DNA from 4 places in the Aliikangiella maris genome. Region 1 is predicted to be linked to each of the others. Evidence: predicted binding sites of a transcription regulator. Region 1 holds the regulator's gene; each other region holds the start of a gene.

Region 1 (8,405 bases):
TTTAGGCAGGCGCTTATTACTCAAAGTTGACGACATAATGCACAAAGGCGATCGCATACCACTGGTACAACAAAACACAGGCATAGACAAGGCACTTGTTGAAATGACCGCTAAGCGTCTTGGAATGACTTGTATTATTGATAAAAATGGCAAGCTTGCAGGAATATACACCGATGGTGATCTACGCCGCACATTGGCAAGTAATATTGATTTTAGAAATACGCCCATTAGTCAGGTGATGACGCCTGGCGGCAAAACCATCAAAGCCAATCGGCTGGCTGCTGAAGCGCTGCAAATTATGCAACAAAATGCAATTAATGCTTTAGTTGTTACCGATAATGAAAACAAGCCTGTCGGCGCGTTAAATATGCACGACTTATTAATTGCCGGAGTTGTTTGATTAATGAATTATTCAAATGATATTTTAGCTAAAGCAGAAAAAATAAAACTCTTAATTTGTGATGTTGATGGCGTGTTAAGTGATGGAAAAGTATACTTTACCGATAGTGGTCTGGAATTAAAAAACTTTAACATTAAAGACGGACTTGGCATCAAGTTACTACAAGCCGAAGCAATTAACGTCGCTATTATTACCGGAAGGCAGTCAGACATTGTTACTAAGCGCGCCAAAGAACTGGGAATCCAATTACTTTTTCAGGGACAAAAAGATAAACGTGCAGCATTTCACGACATTCTTTCACAACTTGACTTAAAGCCAGAACAAGCCGCACACATTGGCGATGATTTACCTGATTTACCCTTAATGAAACGCTCTGGATTGGGTATAGCGGTAGCCGATGCCTATCCTTTTGTAAAACAGCATGCCGACTGGATTACCGAACAAGCTGGTGGACAAGGTGCAGTAAGAAATGCCGCTGATTTGATTTTATTTGCGCAAAATAAGCTCAAATCAATTTGTCACAGTTTCCTGCAATAGTTTCTTAAAATAAAATTACTGATAATGAGACGAAAAACAAAAATTATTATCGGCAGCCCTATTGTTATTGCGGTGTTAGCGCTTATCTACTGGCAAAACAATACGCCATCAACTATGAATCAATCAACTATTGCAACACCGCAGTCAGATTACTATTTTAAAAATATAAAGATTCGCCAATTTAACTCTGAGGGCAATCTTGAAAATCAATTGAATGCACAACTGATGGAACACTTTGCCAGCAAAAATTTGTCCATTATGGAAACCGCTAATATTATTTTTTATCCGCAGGAAAAAACGAATAATGCTCAACAGTTGACACAAAATACATGGCAAGTCAGTGCAGCCAAAGGTGAGTTTGATCATTTAAGGAATCAATTAACACTTGATAAAAAAATCATTATGAGGGAAATAGTCCAAACCCAACCCCCTCAAAAAAGTCAACCGGAAATATCTATCGATACTTCTCACTTGAACGTTGATTTAAACCGCCAAATTGCAGAAAATCAAGTTGCTGTAACGATTAAAAATGAGCATAGCTTAACCAGTGCAATTGGCATGCAAATAGACTTTAAGCGTAGTCAGCTAAAATTAAAATCACAGGTTTCAGGTGAGATATACACAAATGACTAAAAATAAACTGATTGTATTGATTTTTGCTATTAATCTAATGCTATCATCAGCGATTCTCGCCCAAACAAATACTTGGCATTTTAAAAGTGATGAAACCCAGACAGATCTCAAAAACAATACAACAATCTATTTAGGTAACGTTGTTATTTTTGATAATTTTAGAAAGTTATCTGGTGATAAAATACTCTTAAAATCAACACCACAATCAAAAGATAAACAAACATATTCTGAATTTGAAATTTTTGGTTCACCGGCTCACATTGAACAAAAAGATAGCTTATCGCAATCAATAGAGCAATTATCTGCGACCAGTATTCGTTACAATATTAACGAAAATAAAATTACCGCTAAAGAAAATATTCATTTGATAAAACATCAATCTGCTCAACAGTCATTTGAAGTGAAAGGAAACATACTGACAATTTTGCAGCAACCGACTTATCAATTAAATGTTACCGGAAATCCATTAACCTTGAATATTGCCCAAATTGATGGCGAGCCCATTGTAATTACTGCCGACCATTTAACTTATTCCGAAGCAAATAATCTGATTAAATTAAATGGCAATATTGTTATGCTGCGCGATAACGCAAAAGCCAGCGCACACCAGTTAAGCTACAACTTACAAACACAAATTTTGCAAATGTCAAAATTTCCTGATAAACAAATTGAAATTATTCAATCTACACAAAATTAATTACTTGATAAAAAATGAGCCAATTGAAAGCGAAAAATCTCGCTAAAGTTTATGCAAAAAGAAAAGTAGTATCTGACGTATCTTTGACGGTAAACACTGGCGAAGTCGTCGGTTTACTCGGGCCTAATGGTGCAGGAAAAACCACTTCATTTTATATGATAGTCGGTTTAGTTCAGGCAGATGGTGGTAAAATTTTTTTAGATGCACAAGAAATAACCCACATGGCAATGCATGAACGGGCTTGTTTAGGTATCGGCTATTTACCTCAAGAAGCCTCAGTATTTCGTAAGTTAACAGTTGAACAAAACTTATTGGCTATTCTTGAACTTGATACTCGATTATCACCTTCACAACGCCTTCAAAAAATGCAAAATTTACTCGAAGAGTTTCAAATCACGCATATTAGCAAAAGTCTTGGCATGGCTTTATCGGGTGGTGAAAGAAGACGCGTTGAAATTGCCAGAGCGCTGGCTAATGAACCCCGTTTTATTTTACTTGACGAACCTTTTGCCGGAGTTGATCCCATCTCTGTAGGTGAAATAAAAGCTATAATTCAACAACTAAAAACCCGTGGACTTGGCGTTCTAATTACCGATCACCATGTGCGTGAAACACTTGATGTTTGTCAGCGAGCATACATTGTCGATTCGGGCAAACTATTGGCCCACGGAACACCCAATGAGATTTTAACAAACCCTCAGGTTAAAGCAGTCTATTTAGGTGATAACTTTACCATTTAATAGAACTAATTCAATTTAAAATCACTCATCTATACAAAACAATATAACACCAAAAAGATCATAAACAGTCAGCAATTTTATGGTTTTGATAGCGATCATGTTTAAATTTTAATCGGTATTAGAATAAAATATAATTTTCTTATAATTAACACTTGAAACTGAGATTAAACAGCTTCATATTAAACTCATAAGCACAGTCTTTCTTGAATATTTTCCAATCAAATTTAAGAATAACTGCTATAGTTAAAGGTACTAAGAGGCACTAGTTATCGTCTCTGGAAAATAATATTAATGAAACAATCTTTACAGCTTAAAATCGGTCAATCACTTACCATGACCCCCCAGTTGCAGCAAGCAATTAAATTGTTGCAACTTTCAAGTCTTGACCTGCAAAGTGAAATTCAGGAAACCCTTGATTCCAATCCATTACTGGAAGCTGAAGCTAATGAAGATGGCCAGCTTAACCAGACAGAGTCACTCGATAATCAAAGCGAACAACGCACTGATAACAATGACGAATCAGACACTAGTGAGAAATTGCAAGATAATCAGTTAAGTGATGAATTAAGTACCGATTCGCAATGGGAAGATTGGGGATATGTTTCACAAGGCCCCTCCTCTAACAGCCATAATGATGAATACACTGAATATCAGGGAGAAACATCTGAATCATTGAGAGATCAATTACAATGGCAGATCGATATGATGAATATTTCTGATATTGATCGCACTATTGCCACTATTTTGATTGACGCAATCGATGAGCGGGGTTTTGTTCAAGCAGACATTAATGATGTGGTTGAAATGTTTGTTGACGAAATTGATGATCCGGAAAACTGCATCGAAGTCGAAGAAGTTGAAGCGGTTTTACATTTATTACAAAGTTTTGAACCTGCCGGTATTGCTGCAAGAAACATCCAGGAATGCTTATTGATTCAGCTTAAAAGAATTAAAGAGCAAACGAGCATTACTGAACTGGCTCAATTAATAATTCAACAGCAGTTTGATGAGCTATCTAGCCGCAATTATCGACAAATCACCCGCCAATTAGGCATTAACGAAAACCAGTTGAAAGAAGCGCTGGTGGTGATTCAATCACTCGATCCCCGTCCCGGTAATCAAATTAATCAAAATACCGCACAATATATTACACCTGATGTTTTTGTTTCAAAAGACACTAAAGGAATCTGGTGCGTAGAGTTGAATAATGGGTGCACGCCCAAATTAAAAATCAATAATGACTATGCTGCACTAATCAAACGTGCAGATAACAGCGCAGATAATGTATTTTTAAAAAATAATTTGCAGGAAGCCAAATGGTTTATTAAAAGTCTGCAAAGTCGTAACGAAACCTTGTTAAAAGTGGCGGCTTGTATAGTCAACAAACAAGTTGGCTTTTTAGAATACGGCGAAGAAGCAATGAAACCATTGGTACTAAATGATATTGCAGAAGAAGTTGAAATGCATGAGTCAACCATTTCTCGCGTGACAACACAAAAATATATGTGGACACCTCGAGGAATTTTTGAATTAAAATATTTTTTCTCAAGCCATGTTGGAACAACAACTGGCGGTGAAGCATCTTCTACAGCAATTCGCGCAGTACTTAAGAAACTGATCAGCGCGGAAAATCAGGCAAAACCCCTGAGCGACAGTAAACTTGCAAACTTATTAAAAGATCAAGGCATCAAGGTTGCTAGACGCACGGTTGCCAAATATCGTGAAGCGATGTCAATTCCTCCTTCAAATGAGAGGAAAAAATTGATCTAAGACATTAAGAACCATGTCGGATGACAGTAATCTGAACATACGGCATTTATCTTAATTTTCCATCAACTAAAGAAGGAATACTACTATGCAAATAAACTTAACTGGCCATCATTTAGATATTACTGATTCATTAAGAAACTATGTTTTTGAAAAGTTTGAAAAAATTGGCCGCCACTTTGATCACATCAACAATGTCCATGTAATCTTGCAAGTAGAAAAGTTACGACAAATTGCTGAGGCCAAACTCAATGTAAATGGTGGTGAAATATTCGCCAACAGTGAGTCAGAAGATATGTATGCGGCAATCGATAATCTGGTCGACAAACTTGATCGTCAGGTCATAAAACACAAAGAAAAGCTCATTCGCCATTAATGTCCTAGTCAAGTCATCAAAATGACACAAATTTTTATAAAAAAGGACTAAAAGTATTAGGGCTGATTGTGATAAAGTTAACAGTCAGCTCTAGTAGAATAAAACACAAACAACATCTCATGAATATCAACCAACTTCTTACGCCGGAAGCCACATTTTGTAGTCTCAAGCTATCGAGTAAGAAAAAAATACTTGAAAAAGTCAGTGAAACATTGGCGCAATCAATTGACTGCCCTGTCGAAGATATTTTTGAAAGCCTATTCACTCGTGAAAAACTAGGTTCAACCGCTTTAGGACATGGTATCGCCATTCCTCACGGTCGGGTTAAGGCCTGTCAAAAAGCAACAGCTGTCTTTATTTTGCTTGATGAGCCAGTCGATTATGACGCACCAGACAATCAACCTGTTGATATCATTTTTGCCATTATGGTGCCAGAACAAGCCGACAACGAACAATTACGCAGTCTTGCCGAAATTGCAAAAATATTATCTGACTCAACTCTGGTTTCACAAATTCGCCACGCACACTGCCGAGAAGCATTAATTGAAATATTAGTTAAAGCGTCAGAAACAATTCACTAAATCAATATATTATGGTTAGATACGATTGTACGCGTTTTAACCAAAACTATCTAAAGCAAACTAACTAGACAGGCTCATTGGAATATGAAAAGAGTTATCGTAAGCGGTCGGTCAGGTTCAGGCAAAACAGTTGCGCTTCGCGCACTTGAAGATCAAGGCTTTTACTGTGTCGACAATATCCCCGTTAAATTGATTCCGGCGTTGCTCGAACAAATCGATGAACATTATCCGGGGTTAGCAATTGGCATAGATTCTCGCAATGTATCGCATACGGTCGATGAGTTTGACCGACTAATTCAACAAATTGAAGCCAGTCAATACTCTTTAGATGTTGTTTTTATAGATGCCAACGACACCACCTTACTTAAGCGCTTTAGTGAAACCAGACGTCGCCACCCCTTAACCGCAGAGGGCTTGTCATTATCAGAAGCCATACAACGCGAAAAAGAACGTCTCGAGCCAATTACTCGCTATGCCCAACTGATTATTGACACTACATCCAAATCACCACATGAATTATGTGAAGTGATCGTTAAGCGGGTACTCGGCACCAATTCAAAACATATCAGTCTTCAAATACAATCCTTTGGCTTTAAGAACGGACCACCTAATGATGCCGACTTTGTATTTGATGCGCGCTGTTTACCGAATCCGCATTGGGATGAAAATCTGCGTCCATTTACCGGGCAAGATCAACCGGTGATCGAATTTTTAGAGCAACAGCCTGATGTTCAAGAGTTCTATTGGCAAATAAAAGTCTTTTTACAAACCTGGATTCCCAGATTTGAAGAAGGCAACCGAACTTATTTAACTATTGCTATTGGCTGCACCGGAGGACAACATCGCTCGGTTTATCTAGCGGAGCGACTGGCTGAAAACTTTAAACCGCTTTATCCTAATACTCAAATTCGCCATCGAGAAATTAAACAAATCGTTTAGTCTGCCAGTTATTTTTAATTCTCTGCGTAAAATTCCAGAAAAATTATTCGCAGAGTATGCTATTTTTTGCTACTAATTAAAAACAACGCATAAAAAAAATAATACCTAACCGCTATGGCAGAAATTACCTGCGAAGTGATCAATCAAAAAGGCATGCACGCCAGAGCCGCCGCCCGAATAGTTGCCGAAGTGGTTCAATACAGTAGTCATGCCATATTGCATCACAATGAGCGCAGTGCCCCAGGTGATAGTTTATTAAAGCTATTAACACTTAATGCCCCCAAAGGCTCACACATTCGAATTACCAGTGAAGGCCCTGACGCAACGCAATTATTGCAAGCATTGCAACGCCTGTTCGCACAAGGATTTGGTGAATAGCCTAAGGGAGCAACACAAAACGCACTATTTAAAAAGGAAACGCTTAAATGGAGCCAATTACATCAGCCCTTCACTTTCAATTCGCACAGTTTCCAGCAGCCAGTGGGTAAATGCTTTAATTTTAGGACGATCAGCCGACTCTTTAGGGCATACAATGTCGTAGGAATAATCGCTTTCCATCATCAAATCAAACGGTCTTATCAGGCGTCCAGCAAGAACGTCCGCTTGTGATAATACAAGATGTCCCATGGCTATACCTTGACCATAGATAGCTGCCTGTTGCACCATAACCGAGTGGCTGAACACAGGTCCCTGATTTAAGGGGACGCCTTTTACACCAGCATGACGCAACCAACGGCGCCAATCTTCGGTAGTTCCATCATGCAATAGCGTGTGATGTTTAAGATCTTGCGGTGATTTAAGAGGTTTATCACCCTCTAGCAGCGAAGGAGAACACAGTGGCGCCAATTTTTCGGTTAATAAAGTGACCGAGTGCATACCAGGATAGTCCCCCGTGTCATAATAAATAGCAACATCAATGTCTTCCCGTACAAAGTTGACCTTTTCATCACTGGCCTTCAGTCTCACCTCAATTTCAGGATAAAGCTGTTTAAATTTTGATAACCTGGGAACCAACCACACAGTAGCAAATGACGGCACGACACTAACGGTAATTTCGCCACTGGCACGCTGAGCTTTAATTTCCTCAGTTGCGTTAATCAGAATTTCAAAAATATCACGAATTTTGGGCCAAAAACTTTGTCCTTCATCGGTTAATAATAATTGACGATTTCGGCGCACAAAAAGTTGAACACCTAAAAAATCTTCTAATGATTTAATTTGATGACTGACAGCGGCCTGAGTCACAAATAATTCGTCAGCTGCGCGAGTAAAACTTAAGTGTCTAGCCGCAGCTTCGAAGGCCCTGAGACTCTTTAATGGGGGTAATTTACGTAACATGAACTAAAATTTTGAGATACCAAAATCCACATTAGTTTTTCTAATGCGAAGCATTATAAATGATCGTTTGAAAAGGTACAATTACCTTTGTATAGTTCATCCTGTGTTAGGGAATACGCTGGATACAGACGATACGGCAATATTCACAAGGTATTGATTTTGTCTGAATCATCCATTTTTTAATTAGATTGTCTAATTAATGACAGTTGTCTGACACAAAGTTTTATTTGCTAGCGCAATTTTTGCTAACGGGTACTTAAATTATTGATTTTTCTGTTTAAGTTATAGTGTTAGTGGTGTTTTGTACCTTATTTTGAGAGTTGTTTTATTCTGTCCCAACAGAATTTATTAGTGGAAAGCTGTGACCTCCTACCCCTTTTTTGGTCCTAATATTTCA
Region 2 (8,405 bases), on a different contig from region 1:
GTCACTCTTATTTAACCGATGTGGCAAAAGGCGTGATTGCCGGATTTGGTGAACAAAGTTATTACTTGGCCTGTCAGGCGGTGATTAACCAGCTAAAACCCTAAAGAATTACGCAAATTAATCCTAATTTTAGTCTTTTATTTATTTTCAAGGTGTTGTCATTATGGATATTCGAAAAGTAAAAAAATTAATCGAATTATTAGAAGAATCGGGCGTTGCAGAAATTGAAATTAAAGAAGGTGAAGAGTCTGTTCGCATTAGTCGAGCAACGGCACCCATTTCAGCTGCACCAGTCCAATATACTACTGCGCCAGCCATGCCAGCAGCGCAAGCCGCAGCGCCTGTTGCCGCAGCAGAACCAGCAAGCGCAGCAGCCGAAGAAGTTTCAGGTCACCAAGTCAAGTCACCGATGGTCGGCACATTTTATCGCGCCCCTTCTCCAGGATCTAAATCATTTGTTGAAGTTGGCGATCAGGTTAAACCAGGCGATACCCTGTGCATCATTGAAGCAATGAAAATGATGAATCAAATTGAAGCGGATGCCGCAGGAGTGGTTAAAGCCATTTTGATTGAAGATGGCGAGCCCGTTGAATTTGATGAAGGATTATTCATCATCGAATAGTCGACTGATTATCCCCAATCAGGTTGGGAGATCACATTCACAAGTTGAATACATCTCCACATTTAATAAATCAGATAATCTGGAAGATAAGATGCTTGATAAAGTTGTTATTGCCAATCGTGGAGAAATTGCTCTGCGAATTCTGAGAGCATGTCGGGAACTCGGAATAAAAACAGTTGCTGTCCATTCGACAGTTGACGAAAACTTAATGCATGTAAAATTAGCCGATGAATCCGTGTGTATTGGTCCGGCATCGCCGCTAGAAAGTTATTTAAATATTCCCGCCATTATTGCCGCTGCCGAAGTTACTGATGCCGTCGCAATTCATCCGGGATACGGATTTTTAGCAGAAAATGCTGATTTTGCTGAGCAGGTTGAAAAAAGTGGATTTACCTTTATTGGCCCTAATGCTGACTCTATCCGCTTAATGGGTGATAAGGTTTCTGCCATTACTGCAATGAAAAAAGCCGGTGTTCCCTGTGTGCCTGGCTCTGATGGACCGCTGGGCGATGATCCAAAAGAAAATCTGGCCATCGCCAAGCGTATAGCTTACCCAGTCATTATTAAAGCCTCGGGCGGCGGCGGCGGACGTGGTATGCGGGTGGTTCACAAAGAAGAAGATTTAATTAAATCAATCGAAATGACCAAAGCCGAAGCCAAAGCAGCATTCAACAATGATATGGTGTATATGGAAAAGTTTTTACAAACACCACGCCACGTTGAAATACAAGTCATGGCTGATAATCATGGTAACGCCATTTATCTGGGTGAGCGCGATTGCTCAATGCAACGTCGCCATCAAAAAGTTGTTGAAGAAGCTCCTGCCCCAGGTATTACCGAAGAAAAACGCCGCTTTATTGGTGAGCGCTGTGTACAAGCCTGTAAAGAAATTGGCTATCGCGGTGCTGGAACCTTTGAATTTCTTTATGAAAAAGGCGAGTTTTATTTTATAGAAATGAATACTCGAGTACAGGTCGAACACCCTGTATCAGAAATGATTACTGGCGTTGATATTATTAAAGAACAACTTCGCGTTGCCGAAGGACAACCCTTGTCTTTCAAACAAGAAGATATTCACCTGCGCGGTCACTCAATTGAATGCCGAATTAATGCCGAAGATCCTCGAACTTTTATTCCTTCACCCGGTACTATCAATCGCTATCATGCACCCGGCGGTCCAGGTGTGCGTTGGGACTCACACATTTACTCAGGTTATCGAGTTCCACCAAACTACGACTCGATGATTGGAAAATTAATTACCTATGGCGAAACACGAGAAGTTGCGCTGGCACGAATGCAAATGGCGCTGGATGAAGTGATTATTGATGGTATTAAAACCAATATCGAATTACAGCGAAAAATAATGTCAGATGAAAACTTTTTAAAGGGTGGCACTAACATTCATTATTTAGAGCACAAACTGGAAAATGAGGCGAGTTAATCACTCACTCATTTTGACAACCTTTTATTTTGACAATTAAGTAAGTTGAAATCAGTTAGTCGATTATCGTTGACGACAATACAGAGTCGTCAAAAGTAGTCACTAAAACAAGTCACTAAAACCACGCATAAAAACGAATTGTCAAAAAAAGTATAAAGAACAGAAAATTTCTAAAAAAATGCCCGCATATCAGCGGGCAAATCAGGGGTTGAAAATCAAGTTGTCATCAAATTTGATTTGATAAGAATAATAGAGGATCAACCCTTTAGATTCTGAGACTAAATTAACATTCTATTGACATTGATTTTTATAACGCTTTTTAAAAATAAAAACAAGTTTATCAATTCAACTGATTTATTTTATTTTGCGATAGAAAACAGCTTAATTGCTTCATTATTTTGTCATTGAAAAACCGCTAAGTTTTCACTTTTACTTTTTTCTAGTTTTTCGATTTCTTTTTAATTCGATTCAACAAATGAAATGAATTTGTCTGACTTGCCTGAATTTGTTTGCCCGTTTCATCCACGATGACAACTTGAGCCGAATGTTGACCATAACGAACATTTTCAGCTTTAACTTGTAAGCTTCCCTTGTCACTTTTAATTAACTGACCATCGAGAAAAAAACGTAGCTGATGCTGTTGTTTTAACGCAGGCTGAATTGTTGCAACCAGTGTTACCGTTGCGGCATTATTACGAATCACCCCATCATTTTCAGGCTGGGTAAGCACCAGTTGCTGATAAGCATCCATCACTGGCGAGTTGCTATTGCTCGTTGGATTTTCTTGGGGTTTGTATTGCTCTAAAACCGAATAATCAGGCGTTTCCATTTTAATGGCAGGCACTTCTTTTACTTTATGCTCAGTTGCTCCCTTACGGGGTTCGTCTGTGTAGTGTACCTGTCCATATTTATCGACCCATCGATAAATTTTCTTTTCGTCTTCGGCTAAGGCAAGTTGGCTGATAATGATACCAGCTATCACGATACCCCAAATAACCAATACTCTTACAGTCGATAAACTGTCGGAACTAAAGAGATGCGGTTTCATAGTGCTCTCCCAATTGTTAACATAAATTTTTGTTACCGATATTAAAGCGGTATGCAGATAACCTACAAACGGCTCATTAAGATTAACCCAGTTGACTTCAAATGCCTATTAAGCTGTCTACATTTTCATAAAAACAGCTGAGTCTTCTATCCTTTAACCATTTTTTCAATCACCGACTTGCCTCGCTATTAGCAAATCCTGATTGGTGAATAATTCGAGTATGTCTTAATCATCAGACATATCAACCTTTCAACAGTTTCATGGAAAGTGTAAAACAAAAAAGCCCGACATCAAGCCGGGCTTTAGTTTTTACAAAATTTGTTAGTGCTTACAGGCTGTAATACATATCAAATTCAGCAGGATGCGTTGTCATGTTCAAGTAAGTTACATCTTCCTGCTTCAGTGCAATATAAGAGTCGATAAAGTCATCACTAAAAACATTACCTCGAGTTAAAAACTCACGGTCACGATCTAAAGCTTCTAGTGCCATTTCTAAGGAGCTGGCTACTTGTGGAATTTCAGCCGCTTCTTCAGGTGGTAAATCGTATAAATCTTTATCCATTGCATCACCAGGATGAATTTTGTTTTGAATACCATCAAGACCCGCCATTAACATCGCAGTAAATGCCAGATAAGGATTAGCAATTGGATCAGGGAAGCGGACTTCAATACGACGACCTTTTTCACTTGGTACATGCGGAATACGAATCGACGCACTACGATTTTTCGCGGAATACGCTAACATAACTGGCGCTTCAAATCCTGGGACCAAACGCTTATAAGAGTTGGTAGAAGGGTTTGTTAATGCGTTTAATGCACGCGCATGCTTTATAATTCCACCAATGTAATAAAGTGCTTCTTCTGATAAACCACCATATTTATTACCTGCGAACAGATTCACGCCATCTTTTGCCAATGATTGATGAACGTGCATACCGCTGCCGTTATCACCAACAACCGGCTTAGGCATAAAGGTTGCTGTTTTACCATAAGCGTGAGCAACATTATGCACAACATATTTTAAAATTTGCGTTTCGTCGGCTTTGGCCACTAAAGTATTAAACTTGGTCGCCAACTCATTTTGGTTAGCCGTAGCCACTTCGTGGTGGTGAGCTTCAGTTTTTACACCCAACTCTTCTAAAACCAAACACATTTGTGAACGAATATCTTGCGAAGAGTCTACTGGCGGTACAGGAAAATATCCGCCTTTTACGCGTGGTCTGTGAGCCATGTTACCATCATCATAGCGACGCTCTGAGTTCCAAGCAGCTTCGTTAGAATCAATTCGATATGAAGCGCCTTTCATATCAATGCTAAAACGCACATCGTCAAACAAGAAAAACTCTGGCTCAGGCCCAAAATACGCAGTATCGGCAATACCAGTCGATTTTAAATAAGCCTCAGCACGTTTTGCGATAGAACGTGGGTCACGATCATAACCTTGCATGGTAGAAGGTTCTAAAATGTCACAGCGCAGGTTAAGTGTGCTGTCTTCACAAAAAGGGTCAATTACCGCAGTATCAACATCAGGCATTAATACCATGTCAGACTCATTAATACTTTTCCAGCCAGAAATTGAAGAGCCGTCGAACATTTTACCTTCTTCTAAAAAGTCCTCATCGATGCAGTGAGCAGGCAATGTAACGTGCTGCTCCTTTCCTTTTGTATCAGTGAATCTCAGGTCGACAAAAGAAACTTCGTTTTCTTCTATCATTTTAAAGATATCTTTATTGCTCATTGTGTTTTCCTCAAACATTGTCTGGAATGGATAATTTTTTTTTAATTACTTCACTGGCAAAGGTAAAAGCAAAGTTGATGCCAGTTTTTATATTCAACAAAAAGCGAAATTAAGGCAATTATAGTTGGATAATCCCGAATAAAAAGCCTTTTTTTGGTGCATGGACAGCAGCTCATGCACCAAAATGGTGCATGAGTTAATCTTTGTACATTGTTAAGACTTTGGCATTACTTTTTTTAATGCGAACTCTCAATTTTATTTGCTTGCGCTGAAAAATTATCCAATTACACTACTCGCCTGTATTATTTTTGAGCAGCTTTATTATTAAGCCCATGTCATTTACCAATTGTCATACCGCCAAAGCCACCACTCAGGTGATCATTGCCATTATTATTTGGGCAGCCTCATTTATCGCCATGAAAGTTGCGGTTGCCGAACTTGGCGCATTTTTAACAGTATTTTTGCGGATGCTATTAGCCGTGGCGGTACTGGCGTTTTTCTTGCCTCAAATCAAGCAGGCGAGACATGTGTATCAAAAAGGGGACATTTGGCTGATTTTAGGCCTGATTTTATGTGAACCTTGCCTCTATTTTGTCTTTGAAGGTTTAGCGCTGACTTATACTTCGGCATCAGAAGCCGGTATGATCACCGCGCTGCATCCTTTTATGGTAACCATTGCTGCTTTTTACTTTTTAAAAGAAAGCATTAACTCGCGTATGGTGATTGGTGGCATTATCGCTGTGATTGGCGCGGCTTTGTTATCATTTTTAGGTGAAGCCAAAGCCTCCTCAAGTCATCATTTACTAGGAAATGGCCTGGAATTTATTGCGATCTGCTTTGCCACGGGCTATAGCTTACTGGCAAGAATGCTGGGAGAGCGCTACTCGCCGGTCTTTTTAACCAGTATGCAGGCGTTATTTGGAACACTTTTCTTTTTACCGCTGGTACTTGCCTTTAATAAGCCTGTTCCTGCCGAAGTTTCTGGCGAAGCCATTATGGCTGTATTATTTTTAGCCTGGGGAGTCAACGTGATTGCCTTTATTTTATATAACGCCTCATTAAGGGCTCTACCTGCCAGTCGAGTCGGTAGCTGGATGAATCTTTTACCAATATTTACGCTATTCTTTGGTTGGCTATTACTCGATGAGTCACTAACCCAATGGCAGTATCTATCTGTCGGGTTGATTATTTTTGGTGTTATTTTCAGTCAATTAAAACCAAAGCGTAAAACTGTTTTTATTGAGCAATCAATTATCAAAGATGACTATATTGAGCAGGTGATTGAAGCAGAAACATCAGCTAATCAATCGATTAAAGAGGTAACAGCCAAAGCTTGATGAATATTTGTCAATACGATCAATTGGGTTGGGTGTTTAAATCAACGCCCATTTTAATATAGGCAACCTGACTTTTATAGAAAATATCACCTATTGCTTTCAGCCCAAATCGTTCATAAAAATTAATTGCTTCGGTGCGAGCATCGCACCAAAAGTAATCAACATTTTGCTGTTGTAGTTGGTTAAGCAAAAAGCGCAGCATTTGTGAGCCAACACCCTGATTTTGAAATTCGGGTAAAGTGGCAAACTTTCTAAGCCTGGCGCTACGTTCTATGATAAAGATTGACGCCACTGCAATTAACTGTTGTTCATTAAAATATGCCCCAAAGTGCAAAGCTGTCTCATCTTCTTTTAAACGACAAAACTCGATAGATTGGTTGGGCCATAACACTCGATGACGAATCATCAACGTTTGTTCTGCCAGAATAGGTTTTATTGAAATAGTGAGCATAGTGGGCCAGTCAATGTTTTAAGCAACCAAACATAAAGCATATTAGCAGGCTTTTCATTAAACCTTAATCAAACGCAATGAACACAGACTAAATCACCACCAGCTATTCAATTGCATGTTGCTCAATAATCGCTAACAACTCATCCACATCATCCGGTTCAACGGGATCGTCTGGATGAATTTTCGGTTCTACATAGCGCGTATTAATGCGATAACCTTGTTGGATTAATTCCACTTCTTTTTCGTAGCGTTGTTTTTTAAATTTTTTAACAATATCAACCCAAAGTGACTGCCAATTATCTCGTTCTTTATCCTTAAAATGGTTTTTGCCTTTAGCCTCAATTGTTATGAGAGTGTGGGTAGCTAAATAAACACCAGGTTCTTCAACTTTCATAAACTTAGAATGTCGTTCAAAACTCACTTCTAAAAAGTCATCATTATAATAGAATACCCAGCTACCACCATATCTCAGCTTCATCCACTCCTCAAGGCTAGGGATGTAAGTTGGGTCCGGTGTATAGATACCATTTTCAATGGCATAGGCAAAAGACTCCTTTCCTAACAGTCGGGGATAAGTATGATACCTTAAATAAGGCTTCCAACCCAAGGTAAGTAAGGACTGTAAATGGGTCATTAATAGTATACGGGCTTGGTCATGCTCGATAAATTCATCTGGCGTTAAGCCACTATTAACACTAAAGTCATAAATACCACGACTTAAAAATTCAGCATCTTCAGTTCCAACGATACTTAAAACATTGGGGATAAGGAAACTCGCACTACCTGCCTCAATACGAACTTGTCCTTTACTATTAACTGGCCAGTCATGTTCATAAAAATTTAAACCTGCTGGCTGTTTATCAATATGCTTTTTTACATAGTGGGAGTTTTTCTGTTGATAGTCGTCAACACTCATACCGGCTTGAACAATAAAAGGGGGCGCCATAGTCGTAATAACCTCCCGCTCGGATGAGGGTTTGCACCCTATTAAACTCAAAAAGCCAAACCACATAAGCCACACTTTAATATGAGTGAATCGCAAATCAACGTAAACTCCTGCTTAACCAATGGACTATTCAATCGCATGTTGTTCGATAATCGCTAACAACTCATCCACATCATCCGGTTCAACGGGATCGTCTGGATGAATTTTCGGTTCTACATAGCGCGTATTAATGCGATAACCTTGTTGGATTAATTCCACTTCTTTTTCGTAGCGTTGTTTTTTAAATTTTTTAACAATATCAACCCAAAGTGACTGCCAATTATCTCGTTCTTTATCCTTAAAATGGTTTTTGCCTTTAGCCTCAATTGTTATGAGAGTGTGGGTAGCTAAATAAACACCAGGTTCTTCAACTTTCATAAACTTAGAATGTCGTTCAAAACTCACTTCTAAAAAGTCATCATTATAATAGAATACCCAGCTACCACCATATCTCAGCTTCATCCACTCCTCAAGGCTAGGGATGTAAGTTGGGTCCGGTGTATAGATACCATTTTCAATGGCATAGGCAAAAGACTCCTTTCCTAACAGTCGGGGATAAGTATGATACCTTAAATAAGGCTTCCAACCCAAGGTAAGTAAGGACTGTAAATGGGTCATTAATAGTATACGGGCTTGGTCATGCTCGATAAATTCATCTGGCGTTAAGCCACTATTAACACTAAAGTCATAAATACCACGACTTAAAAATTCAGCATCTTCAGTTCCAACGATACTTAAAACATTGGGGATAAGGAAACTCGCACTACCTGCCTCAATACGAAC
Region 3 (8,405 bases), on a different contig from region 1:
AATGATTTTTGGCTTCTGTGTATTTATTCAGTTTGTAAAAATACAAGCCTAAATCTTTATGGGTTTCAGTAAACTCAGGTGAAAGCTCAATCGCCTTTTGATAGAACTTGATAATTTCATCATTATCTGCTGAGGTTTTTCGCTTGGCCTCGGCTAGATAATAATAACCAATACCACCATATCGTTGTTGTCTCTGCTCATTACTTAATAATGAAATCAGACTGTTATATCGCCCAAATTCTAATTGTAATCGTGCTGAATCCTGTAGAATATTTTTAATGAACTGTTGATAGTTTTTTTCGCCTAAAAAGTTAGACCGACTGGTTGTTTCTTTTGTCATTTTATTAAATAAAGTAATTCGCTTTTCTAACTTGGGGTGCGAAGAAAAGAAGAATGGTTCATCTGTTTTACTATCTTTCACTTCAATCAGTAACTTTTGCATAGCACTAGCTGCTGCATCTGGTGCATAGCCTGCTTTAACCAGTCGTTCAAAACCCTTGTGATCCGATTCCAGTTCAGCTTTTCGAGAGTAACCATAAATAGATGAAGTATTTGCCAGAACACTTAGCAATCCAGCAATGGGGATTCCCATTAATAAGGTGCTCATCGCTCGTGCTGATTGCACCGACTGATATTGAATTGCGCCATGTTTTTGAATAAAGTGTGTTCCCTCATGCCCAATAACCGAGGCAATTTGTGCTTCGTTTTCAAAGGCTGCCAAAAGTCCCAGGTTAATATAAATGGCTCCGTTCGGAAGAACAAAAGCGTTATATGAAGGTGACTTTAATATCTTAATTCGCATTACATCGACATAGTCAGGAAACAGACGATTTAAAATATTATTTAAATACTCTTCAAGTGCTGGATCTTCATAAATATGATTGCCATTTACTGCTTCTTTTTCGAATTCTTCACTTTGATGCCAGATTAATTTTTCATCAAAACTTAAATTTGAAACCTGCCCTTTATTTTGAAAGGGTTTCAGGTTTGAACTGCATCCTATGATAAAAAATAAACCAAAAGCACTAATAAAGGATAACCAATTATTTTTCATAGTGATCACCTAATTGGATTGCTTTTTCGACTGTGCAACTTTTTTCTTTGAGGGTTGATAAAAAGCAAGATAATCATCAACTGAGCTACCAAAATATTTTTTGAGAGATTGGATATTGTCAAAGTTAGGTGGTGATATGTCGTTTGAACTCCACAAGATATCGCCTGTTTCAAGCTCAACAATACTCATGTATATATTACTGCCGCCCATTGGGATGCCTATGCCTAATATGGCTACGCCAACGGCGAGTGCGGCCCGGCCACCGGTTGAACGTACATCAACAGCATTAATAAACAAAATCGTATCGGAGTTGATTTTTTCTCGTAAAAAACTTAACCCTGGCCCAATTGAATAATCGAAGTTTTTCTTTTTGTGGTCCCACATTGCACCATAATTTACCGCAGCAGGTCCAACAACACGATACAGTGCAATGTGTTCATCGAGTATTTTTTGCTCTTCAGCGGTGAGTTGTGGGTGGTTTTTTATTTGAATATCTTGTCTTTCTTTTTGTAAAAGATTAATTGCTGAGCTGAATGATTGAGTTGACATTTGACCCCATTCTGGTACTTCTTCAACTGCACCGCCTGCGGTAAAACGAAAGACCTTAACATCCGGCTGCAAAACAACAATTTCAGTAGGTGGATTACTTTGATGGTTGGTTAGTTTTTTGTTAATGAGCGCCTTGTTTGCGCCGCATCCCAAAATAAAAATTAAACAGCCAACGATGATGGCATTTTTGATTAGATTAAACATCGACTTCCCTTTTATTTTTATCGAAATATATATTAACCGGAGGACGATACCATGAATTCAATATTTTTGACAAATATTTATATGAACCTGGTTGGGAATCAGGTAAAAGCAATTGACCGCCAAGAAAAAAGCCTCGTAAAACGAGGCTTCAAATTGCGATAAAAATAAGTTGGTGTTATTGAATTACAAGGTTACCTCATTAGAGCAACTTTGGGTTGAGCCTTCTTCGCACACTTTGAAGGTATAACTACTGTTGCGATTCACACGGTAAGTTGCTGAGCCATCGTTGGGCGTTGTATTATTAAAACTGCCATTAACATAAATATCAACATTGGCCGTCGCCGCGCCGCTCCAGTTAATGGTAATTTCTCTACCGTTTCCACTGCGTGAGCCGCTGAGGATTAAATCACTGCCGGTGCCATCAGAAACAAAGACGGCTTGGGTTTGCGATCCAGTTGCCCCTTCATTATCGGTTACTGTTAGAGTTACACTGTAATTACCATTAGCCGAATAAGTATGATTGGTGCTAATGCCTGTTGCCGAACTACCATCACCAAATTGCCAGCTATAAGTGACAATTGAACCGTCGCTGTCACTACTGTTGGCGGCATCAAAACTACACTGCCATTGGTTACAGTTAACACTAAAACTCGCTGTTGGTGGTAGATTGCTGCCAGGTGTGGTGCCACAGGTTTGTCCGGCTAAATAATCAGAGGCATTTTTAGCTTTTGCGATCCCATAACCAAAGTAATCATCGCGTCCAGGTGTACCCTGATCTTCGGCGGTTTGTTTAAGCGCATTGCGAATTTCTTCACCGCTGCAATTGGGATGATTTGACCAAACTAATGCCGCCACGCCCGCAACCGCAGGGGTTGCCATTGAAGTGCCATCCATAAATCCATAATCAGATGCGCCTACCGATAAACTGGCGGTGGTTGCGCCAAGGATAGCGGTGCGATCTTCGAGGGCTGTTGCCACTGCAGGAATAGTTGTATTGTTAGGAGCGCCCAAGGTCCCGAATAACATACCGGGTTCATTGTTAATAATGATTGCCCCAATACCGCCAGAGTTTTCACAATTTAGTACTTTGTCTTGAAAGCTGATGTTGCCGCGATCAATCACACAAACTTTACCGTTAGCACCAGCATCAACTGTTTCGCCTAGCCCCATAAAAAATGTTTGTCCGGCCGCATTGCCACTGTTTTCAAAGGCCGAAGAGGTTAGTGCGGTATTACCAACACTTAAATTTGATAAAGTCGCCGAACCCGCAGGGTAAGTTGAAAGTACGCCCACACCTCCGGCGGTCACTTCGACGCCATAACCATCATGGGTTTCTTCATATCGGTTTTTACCGCGACCAACAGTTTGGGTATTACTGGGAAATTGTGAAAATGAAGCGATTTGGTTGTTGTTGTCGTTCGCACCGATCATCATTACCGATTTGTAACCAGCTGGATACGAACGCACATTATTGCCATCATTACCTGCCGCAGCTAATACGAGTCCACCATTGGCCACAAAGTCATTAAATGCATTTTCTTCGGTCGAGTTGGCACCGCCACCGCCGAGGCTCATGGTAATGATATTGGCACCAGCCGCGCCGCATTTGCCTGCTGCATAAGCCAAATCTGATGAATAACCCCATCCACTATCGTTGAACACCTTAATAATATGCATGGGAACCCCAGGCGCCATTCCAACAACGCCGACACCATTGTCTTGTGCGCCGACGGTTCCTGCAACATGGGTTCCATGTGGACCGCCATCTCTGAACCAGTCGTTGGTGCCTGAGTCGCTATCGCCGGTAATGGCTGCCCAGTTAAAATCTTCATTTCTACCACCAGTTTCACCCGTATCACCAGCGATACCTGAGTCAATCACACAAACTTTTTGGCCAGGTTGCAAAGTCAGTTGATTGGCTTGAGACTGGTAAATCGAATAGGGAGTAATTTGTTCACTATTGGGGTCGCCCGCATCGTCATTATAGATTGCCAATGGGTAGCGTCGTTGGTCTATCTCTATTTTACGAACTGCCCGATTATTCTTAAGCAGTCCCTGAACATCCTCAAGCTTTTTTCCTTTAAAGGTCACGGCAATAAATTCATCAGATTTTAGATGAACTTGACCGCCAGCACTTTTAGCCTGAGCTATCGCCGCGGCTCGATTACCCGAGTCAACTTGAATAATATATCGATCATCATCGGCCATTAAATTGCCACTAATACACAATGAAACGGCCAATACTGTGTTTTGTATTTTACTTCCGAAAGCCATTATTTTCTCCTGGTTGATTTATTATCAGTGCTTAAAAAACTTGATTCAATTTAATAAAGCTAGAAGATATTTATGGCAAGAGATAGCCAATATTGAGATATATCAACAGAAAAATTTAAAAAGTTATTTTATAAATTTTTGAGATATAAACAGCTTTGTCGAATTGCCGCTTATCCGGTGGTGAATTGCCGCATTTGCCTGTTTCCACTTCCTGGTTACCAGCCAAAGCCTTTGAATGTGTGGATTGCTGCTCGAATTTAACCTTGGCACAGTGATTGCAAAAAATATCCTTGATTGAAAACAACGGCGGTCAGAGGCCAGTAATTTCAAGCGAGTGTATCCCATTGGTGATGCGCAAGTTTCGGGCAAAGAAACGTAAGTACGGTAAATCAGGAAAAACAATGTCGATCAATTTTGAAAAAGCATTTGGTATTCACGAAGCCGCGTTAAATATTCGCGAACAACGAGCGCAAGTGCTTGCCAATAATCTGGCCAATGCGGATACACCAAATTTTAAAGCCAGAGATATTGATTTTTCCAGTGCCCTGTTACAAGCGCAATCTAGTATGCAAAGTGGTTTGGTAAAAACCTCTCATAAACATATGGACAGTCAGATTGGTCGAGAAATCCCCGGGCTGTCTTATCGAATTCCTTTTCAACCTGATACCGGTGATGGTAATTCGGTTGATGCGCAAATAGAGCAAACTAAATTTGCCGAAAATGCCATGCAGTATCAGGCTACCTTGCGTTTTTTAGATGGCAAAATTAAGGGCTTGATGCAAGCACTTAAAGGCGAGTAACAACATCATTGTGATGGGAGAAAGACATGGGGCTTTACGATATTTTTAACATCAGTGGTTCAGGTATGGCAGCGCAAAGTGTGCGTCTGAATACTACCGCCAGCAACATTGCTAATGCCGATAGTATTGCTAGCAGCACTGAACAAACTTACCGAGCCCGTCATCCGGTATTTCAGGCTGTTTTAAATGGCATTGCCAGTCATTCATCGGACGATCAGGCCTCAGCTGGTGTGAAGGTTAACGGCATTATCGAAAGTCAAGCCGAACCTGTTGCACGTTACCAGCCCGATAATCCACTGGCAGATGAAAATGGCTATGTGTATGCCCCTAACATTAACCTGGTTGAAGAAATGGCAAATATGATTTCGGCATCACGTTCTTATCAGTCGAATGTGCAGGTTGCCAACATGACTAAACACCTGCTGAGCAAAACGCTGACTTTAGGTCAGTAATTCGTGGCTAATTGAAGAGAGATTAACGATGACATCTCCAGTAAATACAACCAACTATGCCGATATGGGGTTAACTACACATACGGCGCCAACTCGCGAAATTAAAAAAGAACTGGGACAGTCTGATTTTCTGGCACTGCTCACTACTCAGTTGGCTTCGCAAGATCCATTATCACCGGTAGACAATAAAGAATTTATTTCGCAAATGTCGCAATTTGCCAGTCTGGATAGTTTGCAAACGCTGGTTAACCGGTTTGGCGAGTTATCAAACTCACTCACATCAAATCAGGCTTTGCAAGCATCAGCTCTCGTTGGGCGTAATGTATTAATTGAAGGCAACGAAGGTTATTTGATGAATGAGTCGGTGATGGCCGGCCAGCTCAATTTGGACCAAACCACGACCAATATTCGATTTGAAATTAAAGATCCTGCCGGTCAAGTTATCCGCAGTATTGAAGTTGGCACGCAAGAAGCCGGTGATATCGATTTTATTTGGGATGGTAATAACAATGACGGCGAAAGAATGCCACCCGGCAATTATATTGTTGCCGCTTATGGACAAGTCGGAGGCTCAACCGAGCAATTAAAAACCTCGATGGTTGCACGAGTTGAAAGTGTCAACCTTGGCGGTTCAGAAGGGCGGATTCTGCTCAACCTAACCGGGCTGAATCAAATAGATTTTAATGAAGTAAAAGAGATTGGTTAAACAGGAGAGAAGTTATGTCATTTAATACAGCGTTAAGTGGTCTCAATGCGGCGCAGGCAGAACTCAATGTCACTGCAAATAATATTTCAAACGTGAGCACCACGGGGTTTAAAGAATCCCGAACAGAGTTTGCCGATATATTTTCGACAACTTCTTTCGGAAGTTCGGGTACCAATATTGGTAACGGGGTGTTGCTGGCCAATGTGGCCCAGCAATTTAATCAGGGAAACCTTGAGTTTACTGCCAATACCCTCGATTTGGCGGTGTCAGGCGAGGGCTTTTTTATTCTCTCTCCTGGTGAAAACAACGATAACGCCATTTTTACCCGTAATGGTGAGTTTGGAGTCGACAACAATGGATTTGTAGTCAGTAATGCCGGCGCAAGGTTGCAAGTGTTTCCGGTAAATGCTGATGGCACAGTAACTGCAACCAGTTTATCCAGTACTATTCCGCTGCAACTGCCACAGACTGCTGGTGTACCAACAGTGACCTCATTAGTTGATATTGGGGTTAACTTACCTGCGAGCGCCGGAAATCTTGATCCATTAGCATTTGATCCACTCCAACCCTCGACTTTTAATGCATCAACGTCATTAACTGTATTTGATTCACTAGGTGAGAGCCATGTTGTAACTGCTTACTATGTTAAAGTGGCTGATAACCAATGGGCAACTTACTACAACACAACCGATTCTGCCGGTGCAACTTTGCCGATTGATATTACTGGTGGGGCTGTCGGTGCCGGTGGACAACTTTATCATGTGACCGATTTTGATAATTCGGGTGGCTACTTATCTAATACACCTGACCCCATACAAACCGAAGCAATCGACTTTTTAAATGGTTCTGATCCCAATCAGATTATTGGGTTTAATTACGCCAACAATGGTACAACTCAATTTTCATCGCCTTTTACAGTGAATGTCTTAAACCAAAATGGTTTTCCTATTGGTCGATTGACCGGGGTTGAAATTTCCGATACTGGTGTAGTGCGTGCCAACTTTAGTAATGGGCAAACTACTGCATTAGGAAAAATTGCCTTGGCTCGTTTTCAAAACTCACAAGGGTTAGCGCAAATTGGTAATAACTCGTGGGAAGACACTATTGATTCAGGTTCGCCCTTGGCCGGTGAAGCATTAACATCGAGTTTTGGACAAATTCGTTCGGGTGCATTAGAAGTTTCCAATGTGGATCTAACCGAGCAATTGGTTAATTTGATTGCGGCACAAAGAAACTTTCAGGCCAATGCCAAATCTATTGAAACTAACAATACCATTACTCAGGCGATTATTAATATTCGTTAATTTACTTTTAAATAAATTTAAAAAGGAAGTTGATGAAAAGTAAAACTCTCACAATATGAAAGCGTCAATTATATAAAATATTCTGCGGCTTTAGTGATTGAAGCCGCTGTATTGTAATGAACTGTTTTAAACCGATAGTTATCAAATGGTGATGTTATTTTAAACGTTGAAATTAATTGCTGGTCTTAAAGTTGCATTTAAAATTGTGTTTTATTTTGAGTCAGATATTCAATAGAAAGTGAAAATTATATCACCACTTTTATTAAACGCATGGATGCCAGTTAAACAATGATCAGGAGCGCAATATGGATAACATGCTTTATATTTCCATGACGGGTGCCCGAGAAACGTCTTTGGCTCAGGCAAACACCGCGCATAATCTTGCGAACGCTAAAACATCGGGTTTTAAGGCCGATTTGGCACAATTTCGCTCGATGCCCGTATATGGTGAAGGTTTACCAACACGCGCATTCGCGATGAGTGAACGGCCAGGGCATAACTTTGAACAAGGGGCAATGTTGACAACTGGACGCAACCTTGATATTGCCATACGTGGCGAAGGTTGGTTTGTTACCCAAAATGCAGAAGGACAAGAGCTGCTAACACGACGCGGCGATTTAAACATCACCGCCAATGGCGAACTGGTTAATGCCGTTGGTCAACCAATATTGGGTGAGGGCGGACCAATTGCTCTGCCGCCTTTTGAAAAAATCGATATTGCCAAAGATGGTACGATTACTATATTGCCACTCGGTGCTGAGGCAAATGCATTGGCTGTCATCGATCGTATTCGCTTGGTCAATCCTGATCCGGCAACCCTTGAAAAAAATAAACAAGGTTTGTTTTATAGTCTTGACGATGAACCTTTTGCCAATGATGCTGCCGTTACTTTAGAAAACGGAATGCTTGAGTCAAGCAATGTGAGTGTGGTTGAAGAGCTCACTAATATGATTACTTTATCCCGCCAATTTGAAGTGCAAGTCAAATTAATGTCCTCTGTTGAAGAAAGAGGCGCAGCATTGGATCGATTATTGCAACCTTAATCTTAAATTGTGGTAAAGC
Region 4 (8,405 bases), on a different contig from region 1:
GCGCAGGTGCTGCAGTTACCGCAGCAGGATTATTTGGTGATATTTTAAGAACGCTTGCTTGGGAGCAAGAACATTAATTTTTAAATCATCAATTTACTCATACAGGCTGCCGAATTAACGGCAGCACAATTTAAGTTTGTGTCGTTTAGGAAAATATTATGTCAGTGTCAGTTTTTGCGCCAATATCCGTCGGCAATGTCAGTGTCGGGTTTGATACTTTAGGGTTAGCACTCACCCCGGTTGATGGCTCACTGGTTGGCGATATTGTCACCGTTGAAGCATTCGACCAGTCATCCGTCAAACAGCAATCCAACAACACCGAAAACGCTTTATCAAGTGAGTTTGTGCTCGCAGGAACCCATGCTTCGCGATTACCCGCAGGTGCCGAAAAAAATATTGTGTGGCGTTGCTATCAGGCGTTTGAAAAAGCCTTGTCACAAAAACAAGTCGACGCTCAAGCAATCAAAATCACCCTACATAAAAATATTCCGGTCAGCAGTGGGCTTGGCTCAAGCGCCTGTTCAGTTGTTGCTGCATTCGCCGCATTAAATACCTTTTATAACACGCCGTTTAGTGAGCACGAATTGCTGCTCATGATGGGAGAGTTAGAAGGCGAAATTAGTGGCAGTGTGCATTATGACAATGTTGCGCCTTGCTATCTGGGTGGATTGCAATTAATGCTTAACGATGAACAACAAGTTACCCAACCAATCCCGACCTTTGATGATTGTTACTGGGTGATTGCTTATCCCGATGTTGAAGTCAGTACTAAAGCCGCGCGTGAAATTCTGCCACAAAATTATTCACGTGCGACGCTAATAACTTTTGGACAAAATTTGGCAGGCTTTATCGATGCCAGCCATCGTCAAAACAAACAACAGGCTTTCCGTTATTTAACCGACATTGTAGCCGAACCTTATCGCGCCCAACTGCTACCTAACTTCGCTGATACCAAGGCACACTTATTAGCCTCTGGCGCATTAGCAGTTGGTATTTCGGGGTCAGGACCGACACTGTTTGCGGTAACCGACGATCGACAAAAAGCCGAGGCATTCCAACAATGGTTAAACGACAATTACCTACAAACACCAGAAGGCTTTGTACACATTTGTCAGGTTGATCATCAAGGTGCGCGAAAAATTTAATTTAAACGAATCAATCAATCCACTAACGACGAAAAGAGAGCGGGATAGTGAAATTTTATAATTTGAAAGATGAGTCACAGGTTGTCAGTTTTGAAACCGCCGTAAAAACCGGACTGGGTAGAAATCAAGGACTTTTCTTTCCAAAAAAAATTGAAGCCTTGAACAACATTACCCAACTGCTGGATGCACCAGTTCATGAGCGTAATTTTGCAATTTTAAAACCTTTTGTTAAGGAAAGTATCAACGATCAGGATTTAGCCGAAATTATTCGCACAACGTTTAGTTTTCCAGCCAAATTACAAGCGGTCAATGACAAAGAATATTGCCTCGAGCTTTTTCACGGTCCCACGCTCGCCTTTAAAGATTTCGGTGCAAATTTTATGGCTAATTGTTTGCAAAATTTTGCCGATGATAAACCTATCACAATTTTAACTGCAACCTCTGGAGATACGGGCGCAGCCGTTGCACACGCCTTTCATGGTCTGACGAATATTCAGGTAGTTATCTTATTTCCTAAGGGAAAAATATCAGAACTCCAACAAAAAATGTTCACTACTCTTGGTGACAACATTCATACCATTGCAATCGATGGCAGTTTCGATGATTGCCAGCAATTGGTCAAACAAAGTTTCGATCATCAAGAACTGGTACAACAGGTCGGGCTTAACTCCGCTAACTCGATCAATATCAGTCGCCTGCTAGCTCAAGTCTGCTATTACTTTGATGCCGTAGCACAGCTGCCAAAAGCACAGCGCAATGAACTGGTAGTCGCAGTTCCCAGCGGAAACTTTGGCAACCTATGTGCTGGAATTATTGCCAAATTGCTCGGATTACCTATTAAACGCTTTATTGCTTCAACCAATTTAAACGACACCGTACCTCGATATTTGCAAACCGGCGACTGGCTACCTAAAGCCACTATTGCAACCATGTCAAATGCAATGGATGTAAGCAAACCTAACAATTGGCCACGTATCGAATATTTAATGGATACCGAACAGTTTGCGCGCGATGCACTGACTGGCGGTGCTATTGACGAAGCCCAAACCGCAGAAACTGTTAAGCAGCTTTATGCACAAGGTTACTTAAGTGAGCCCCATGCAGCAATTGCCTATGAAGGGTTACATCAATCGCTACAGCCGGAAGAAACAGGTATCTTTTTAGGAACAGCTCATCCAGCAAAATTTAAATCGACGGTAGAAGAAATCTTAAATATCGAGTTACCGCTCCCGCCAGAATTAGCCAGCTGTGCAGAAAAAACTGACTTAGCCCATTCAATGGCTGCCAATTTCGATGCGTTAAAAACATTTTTAGTGAATCTAAAATAATTTTAGCTTACCGACTTGGTTAACTAGCACAAAAAAAGCGTCTATTCAAATGCGCTTTTTTTGTGCCAATTAAAAAGTAAAAACGCCCAACACTTTAAGACATTTTTTTGAGAACGGACCTACGCCAAGAGTCACCAAAATAATGGGGCTGATGATTTTCCTTATCCAGAGTTGAGGTTAACTATACACATCAAGCAATTGGTCACTCGTTATAACTACAGATGAGCGCTGTTGTGACAAATCCTCATCTGTTGACTCACCTTGTGAGTTTAATGATCCCGACTGGCTATCAGTATTGTCAGTATCATTCGACTGCGCAAAAAGATCACGCTGCTGCTGATTAACTTCCGTATCCCCAAGATTAATACCCGACTCTGCTAACATGTTTTTTAACTTTTGCATGTTTTCTTCAAGCAGTTCTTTAGTGGCGGGATTATTCACCTGAAAAACGATATGCGTTTCACCATTAGTTTGTTGAATCTTCACACTTAACGGTCCCATTTCGGGCGGATCCATCATAATTTCTGCACTCGACAATCCCTGGTTGAGCATCCATTGCACTCTAAGCGCCAGGTTCGGTGAAAAATCTTGTCGTGCAAATAACGGATGAGTAAAAGAAGACTCAGGTGATAACCGCATCGGCGCTGGTGTTTGACTATCTGTCGCTAAGGTTGCACCAACTGGCGATAACAATACTCCCGCTTCAGTCGCTCGTTCTTGACTACGACTAGTGGCACTCGGCGTTAAAGCCGATGCCACAGCCAAAATATTAGCTGGCGCTTGTGAGGCCTGTCCGCTTAGCAAGCTGCTCTGCTGTGCTACCTGCTGAATAAAAAAATCACTTTTCTCCATGAATAATTTTTTTCCTTCACTCATTGTCATCAGTCGAGCGGTATAGCCTGCATTAAATTTTGCGATGCCCTCTTTACCCGTGTCGCCATCAACTCCAGACTGATTGTTAAGTGCTCGCCCCAGTAAGTCAGTTTTATTTAACAGATTTTTCTCAGTAAACTTTTGTTCTCCACTTGCTTGCAGCACATTTCCCATCCCTCGGTGTAAATAATTATTTACACGGTCTTGTGGATTTTTGCCCTCGACCAGCATTGCAGCAATATTTTTCTCGACATTTCGAGTAGCAGATAAAACGGTCGTATCATCCGTTATACTCTGCGCATTCTTAGCATTTAATGATTGATTTTGAAGCAACTGATTTGCCTGTATAGCTTTATCAATTTGTAATTTGTCATTTTGTATTTTTCCCAAAGACCGCTCGCCAGCTACATTATCAAGCAATTGACCAGAGCCCTTTAAACTCGGATTTTTTGTGCGATGACTAAGCGTCAACGCCTCAATAGCACTATCATCTATTTTTTCCGATAGACTGTTATCTAAAGATGAACTACTACCCAGCAATGAATTGTCACCCAAGGACTGTTGCACAAGCTCGTTATCGCCACTTTTAGGCACAGCAGACTTTTCTGCCAAGACAGTTGCAGCGTGAATAGTTGCACTTTTATCATCGCTACCCGCTGCGACAAGGGAGTTGAATTGCTGACCATATTGAGCCGAGGTAAACATAATGCCATTCGTACCAAATTTATCTGTAGCGCCTTCAGTATTTTCATCAGACAAATATAAATCTTCACTATTTTGTGGGTGTATCAATGCCTGTGCTTGCGCAGTTAAAGTCTGACACGATTCCTGATGAAAACGTAAGTTAAAGGCCATCTGCTCATTGAAGTCAATTTTATCGGCATCTAAATGCGGAAAATTATTGCCGTTAAATTGGGCAATGGCTGAGGCTAATAGTGGCTTATTCCCGCCTTCATTTGTGCCATTAGATGATGTTGGCTGCATCAGTTGCGCTAGCTGTTGGCCAAATAAATAGTGAGGCGAATGATTTGCACGCATAGTGCTAGCTTGAGGACTAATAACAAACCCTTTGATTTGGTTAGAGTTTTCTGAGTTGGTCGCACTTTTTTGCAGTGACAGCAATTGCTGTAATGAACCTGGTCCGGTATTGAGCATCTTGGCAATCTCACATTCAGTCAAATAAACTTCATAGGTAACTTAGCAGGTTTGATGCCAAATGAGACAAGACCATAAGAAACAAAGAAAAAGAAAGCCGCCTCAAACTAATCGGGTTCCAGGTTAACACTAATTTAAGTAAGTCTGCTTTATTTCTTCACTGGTTTGTTGAAATATCTGGTTAATATTTTGGAGAGCCTGTTGACTATTATCGAGTATTTTATCTTTGGCGGCGTTTTCTAATTGTTCACACTGCAAGGCTAAATCTGTAGCGCCAACGTTGCGGCTGCTCCCTTTAATACTATGCGCAATACGTCTTACTTGATCAGCATCTTGCGTATCAATTGCCTGCGCCAGACTATTCAAATTTCTGCTGCTGTCTTCCAAATATGCTTCAAATAGCATTGGTAAGTCATCAGCCATAATTTCTTTCAACTCAGCAATGATATTTTGGTCAAGATATTGGCTCATAAACAGCACCTTTGTTTATCGATTGATATATCGATTTGTTAATCAATATTTTCATCCGTCTAAATATCAAGTTTATGCTCGACTTTATACTTAATGATACGTTTAATGTTGTCTGTTAATTGTAGATAATAATTTTAATTTATCGCTGTATCTGACGACGGTATAGAATAACGATATATAATTAGCCCATATAATAACGGTATATAATAGCTGTATATAATAGCTACATCGAATATTTATGCAGGTTTACGGTGATAGGATTATTGAAAAAATAACTATTTTAGTTGATGGCATTATCGTATAAATTTTTAAATTAAAATTTATTTCAAGTCGACTCTGGCTCATCCGCATACCAACGATAAACGGCGCGTACATGCCGACCTTTATCAAAGTACTCAAGTGATTCACACAAATTAAATAATAGCGGAATACCGCGTCCACTATAGTGTTTCTCTCCGGCCTTAATCACTTTTTCACAATCGAATCCTATGCCGCTGTCTTTAAAATCAAAAATAATTTTGCCACCATTATTTAATGGCGTATGATCAATTTCAACCGCAACAAATCCTTCAGTGAGTTTTAATAATCCCTCGGTGCGCATACGATAATAATTAGCAAACCCTTCACTACCGGATTTAATTTTTGAATCAAGTCCCAATACCCCATGCTCGACGGCGTTATTATATAACTCAGATAAAATGGTAAAAATTCGTGAGCGATGAGGCGTAAGCTCTCGGCATTCGAGCAGGGTTTGCAACAACATTGGAATAGGATCAAATTTACCCAAAGATTTACCTCGCAAGCACAAGCTGATATTTGAGTCGAGTGTACCAGTCTGCGCATGAGATTGATTTTCGGTAGTGTTAACTTGTGTCACATGATGATGAGGAAACTTCACCTCAATCAGGCTTAAATCATCACCTTGTTCAGCATCTCCTGTAAATTCAATAATTTGATCAATCAATCCCTGACATAAATTATCTTCATTAATATGTGCCTGAATGTATTCGAGCATACGCTCATCACCATACATTTCTGATTCTTGATTGACTGACTCAATGATACCGTCGGTAATTGCCAATAGTTTATGCTGTTTAGAAAAACGAGAAACCAAAGGTTCAACTTTAAACCTTTGTGGCGTTTGTACGCCAATGGGTAGATGTCGAGATTGGACCTGCTCTACCTCACTGGTTGACTGGTCAATAATATACGCTTGTGGTGCCCCCGCATTCCAAATCGTAATACGCTCATCAATGGCATCAATATCTGCAATAATCACACAGCAAAAAATTCCACGCGGTAGGACTGAATATAAACGCGCATTCATTTCGGTCATGACATCAGGAATTGCAAATCCCTTTTTGGTCATGCCATAAAATATTTCAGAGGTTGGCATCGCACCAATCGCAGCAGGTAATCCATGACCAGTAAAGTCTGCGAGCATCAAACGCATTCCTCCCATCGGCGTTTCTGCTGCGAGCAATAAATCACCATTAAAGATTGACATTGGTGATAAATGATAATTAATATTTTCCGATGCCAGACAACCGCGATGTGCAATATTATTGAATATTTTTTTTGCGGCTTCTTGTTCCTGAATTAAATGGTCATTGTGATATTGAATCTGATTGCGTTGATTATCAATCGTTTCATAAAGGTTAGAAATGCGTGAAAAAGCATTAACCTTAGCTTTAATAATAATACGATCGACAGGTTTAGATACAAAATCATCACCACCACATTCAATACACTTGGCTAAATCATAAGCATCGGTAAGTGAGGTAAGAAAAATAATTGGCACCCATAAATTCTGCTGATTATTCTTTATTTTGTAAGCAACATCGTAACCATCAAGTTCAGGCATTAATACATCGAGAAAAACCAATGATGGAGAATGTTCAAAAAACAGATCGATTGCCTGTTTTCCGGTTTCAGCCTGAATAACCTCATGACCTTCTTGTATTAATACACGCGAGAGTATGAGGCGTTCAACCTGATTATCATCTGCAATTAAAATCTTCAATGGAATTATATTTTGAATAGTTGCTCGAAATTAGAAATCGTTAATATTTTACGAATATCATCGTTACAATTTTTCAAAGTAATTTTTGATGAATCTCCACCCGCATGATCTCTGAGCAGCAAAAGCATACCTAAAGCTGAACTGTCGAGATAAGTGGTTTCCATCATATCAATAACAATTTCAGAAGGCGTTGGCGACAACTTTTCGTATGAATCTCGAAAAGATTGATGCGCACTAAAATCAAAACGCCCATTGATAGTTATAGTAAGTACTTTTCCATCAGGCGAAAGGCTAGAACCTACTGACATGCTTTACCCCTTTTGTGGCTAATATTTAATAAATCCTTGTTCTTGAAGGCTTTATTTAAACAACATCCTAGCCTTAAGAATAGTGCAATCTTGCGATTTTGACTAATATTTTTTCTCCATTTATGAATTTTGTTCACACTTGAGATACCAGAAAATGGGGAATCTTATCTAGCGAAAGAATTTGTCTGGCAGCACCGAGTTCGACAGCCTTACCAGGCATTCCCCAAACCACACTCGACTCTTCATTTTGTGCAATCGTCAACGCGCCCATATTCCTAACATCAAGTAGCGCTTGAGAGCCATCACTGCCCATTCCGGTTAATAAAACAGCAACACAATTTTGGCGAACACTATCAATCAGAGAGTGAAACAAAACTTCAACCGAAGGTTTATGTCGATTCACTCTGGGAGAATCTTGTAACACAGCCCACAATTCATCGTCACGCTTACGCTTAACTTCCATGTGCATATGACCAGGCGCTAAGTAGGCATTGCCTGGCATTAAGCGCGTTGGCTGTCTGACTTCGGTCACTATCATATGCGATTCATTGTCCAACCGCCGAGCATATGATGTCGAAAAAACATCGGGAATATGCTGCACAATGACAATTGGTGGCATATTAACCGGCAACTGAGTAATGATTGAATGAATCGCTTCGGTACCGCCAGTCGATGCACCAATAGCAATCAATTCACATTCGCCATTTTGATTATCTCGAATTAGACGCTTACGCGAGCGCTTTGATGATTCAAGTGCGGCGGTATTACATTTTGCCGCGGCTTTCACTTTTTCAATCAGTTCATCAGCCAGCATTAGAATACTATCTTTTACATCAGTTGATGGTTTACCAACAAAATCAAATGCGCCTAGATTAAGTGCTTGCAAAGTAATTTCTGCCCCGGCTTGTGTTAAGGTCGAAACCATAATTACAGGCATCGGTCTTAAGCGCATAATATTTTTCAAAAAGGTCAGACCATCCATCTTGGGCATTTCTACATCAAGGGTTATCACATCAGGTTGATACTTCTTAATTTTCTCGCGTGCATCAAACGGATCAACAGCCGTCGCCACCACCTTAATTAGCGGATCCTGCTCCAGAAT

The links. The regulator sigma-54, encoded in region 1, starts transcription at its own class of promoters, with help from an activator protein. The targets are predictions, from matches to a motif close to TGGCACNNNNNTTGCTNT.
Region 2: the regulator sigma-54 is predicted to act here: its motif matches at 4,915-4,932, upstream of glnA (glutamate--ammonia ligase).
Region 3: the regulator sigma-54 is predicted to act here: its motif matches at 4,346-4,363, upstream of flgB (flagellar basal body rod protein FlgB).
Region 4: the regulator sigma-54 is predicted to act here: its motif matches at 4,544-4,561, upstream of ABVT42_RS11485 (flagellar hook-length control protein FliK).

The regions. Positions count from the first base shown of each region.
Region 1 is NZ_JBFDAH010000014.1:67,830-76,234, forward strand. Features, by position in the region: gene ABVT42_RS13645 (KpsF/GutQ family sugar-phosphate isomerase) at 1-400, shown strand, start outside; gene kdsC (3-deoxy-manno-octulosonate-8-phosphatase KdsC) at 404-937, shown strand; gene lptC (LPS export ABC transporter periplasmic protein LptC) at 962-1,570, shown strand; gene ABVT42_RS13660 (LptA/OstA family protein) at 1,563-2,267, shown strand; gene lptB (LPS export ABC transporter ATP-binding protein) at 2,282-3,007, shown strand; gene ABVT42_RS13670 (RNA polymerase factor sigma-54) at 3,299-4,777, shown strand; gene hpf (ribosome hibernation promoting factor) at 4,863-5,150, shown strand; gene ABVT42_RS13680 (PTS sugar transporter subunit IIA) at 5,270-5,731, shown strand; gene rapZ (RNase adapter RapZ) at 5,816-6,670, shown strand; gene ABVT42_RS13690 (HPr family phosphocarrier protein) at 6,785-7,048, shown strand; gene ABVT42_RS13695 (transcriptional regulator GcvA) at 7,106-8,008, opposite strand.
Region 2 is NZ_JBFDAH010000008.1:114,719-123,123, reverse strand. Features, by position in the region: gene aroQ (type II 3-dehydroquinate dehydratase) at 1-104, shown strand, start outside; gene accB (acetyl-CoA carboxylase biotin carboxyl carrier protein) at 164-622, shown strand; gene accC (acetyl-CoA carboxylase biotin carboxylase subunit) at 714-2,063, shown strand; gene ABVT42_RS09610 (DUF4124 domain-containing protein) at 2,503-3,111, opposite strand; gene glnA (glutamate--ammonia ligase) at 3,440-4,849, opposite strand; gene ABVT42_RS09600 (DMT family transporter) at 5,182-6,186, shown strand; gene ABVT42_RS09595 (GNAT family N-acetyltransferase) at 6,206-6,637, opposite strand; gene ABVT42_RS09590 (hypothetical protein) at 6,741-7,583, opposite strand; gene ABVT42_RS09585 (hypothetical protein) at 7,710-8,405, opposite strand, start outside.
Region 3 is NZ_JBFDAH010000010.1:176,403-184,807, reverse strand. Features, by position in the region: gene ABVT42_RS11705 (M48 family metalloprotease) at 1-1,054, opposite strand, end outside; gene ABVT42_RS11700 (hypothetical protein) at 1,064-1,807, opposite strand; gene ABVT42_RS11695 (S8 family serine peptidase) at 1,991-4,081, opposite strand; gene flgB (flagellar basal body rod protein FlgB) at 4,483-4,881, shown strand; gene flgC (flagellar basal body rod protein FlgC) at 4,908-5,333, shown strand; gene ABVT42_RS11680 (flagellar hook assembly protein FlgD) at 5,362-6,039, shown strand; gene flgE (flagellar hook protein FlgE) at 6,054-7,343, shown strand; gene flgF (flagellar basal-body rod protein FlgF) at 7,649-8,386, shown strand.
Region 4 is NZ_JBFDAH010000010.1:130,714-139,118, forward strand. Features, by position in the region: gene thrA (bifunctional aspartate kinase/homoserine dehydrogenase I) at 1-77, shown strand, start outside; gene thrB (homoserine kinase) at 159-1,145, shown strand; gene thrC (threonine synthase) at 1,193-2,473, shown strand; gene ABVT42_RS11485 (flagellar hook-length control protein FliK) at 2,651-4,525, opposite strand; gene ABVT42_RS11490 (Hpt domain-containing protein) at 4,631-4,972, opposite strand; gene ABVT42_RS11495 (ATP-binding SpoIIE family protein phosphatase) at 5,298-6,995, opposite strand; gene ABVT42_RS11500 (STAS domain-containing protein) at 7,001-7,303, opposite strand; gene ABVT42_RS11505 (protein-glutamate methylesterase/protein-glutamine glutaminase) at 7,437-8,405, opposite strand, start outside.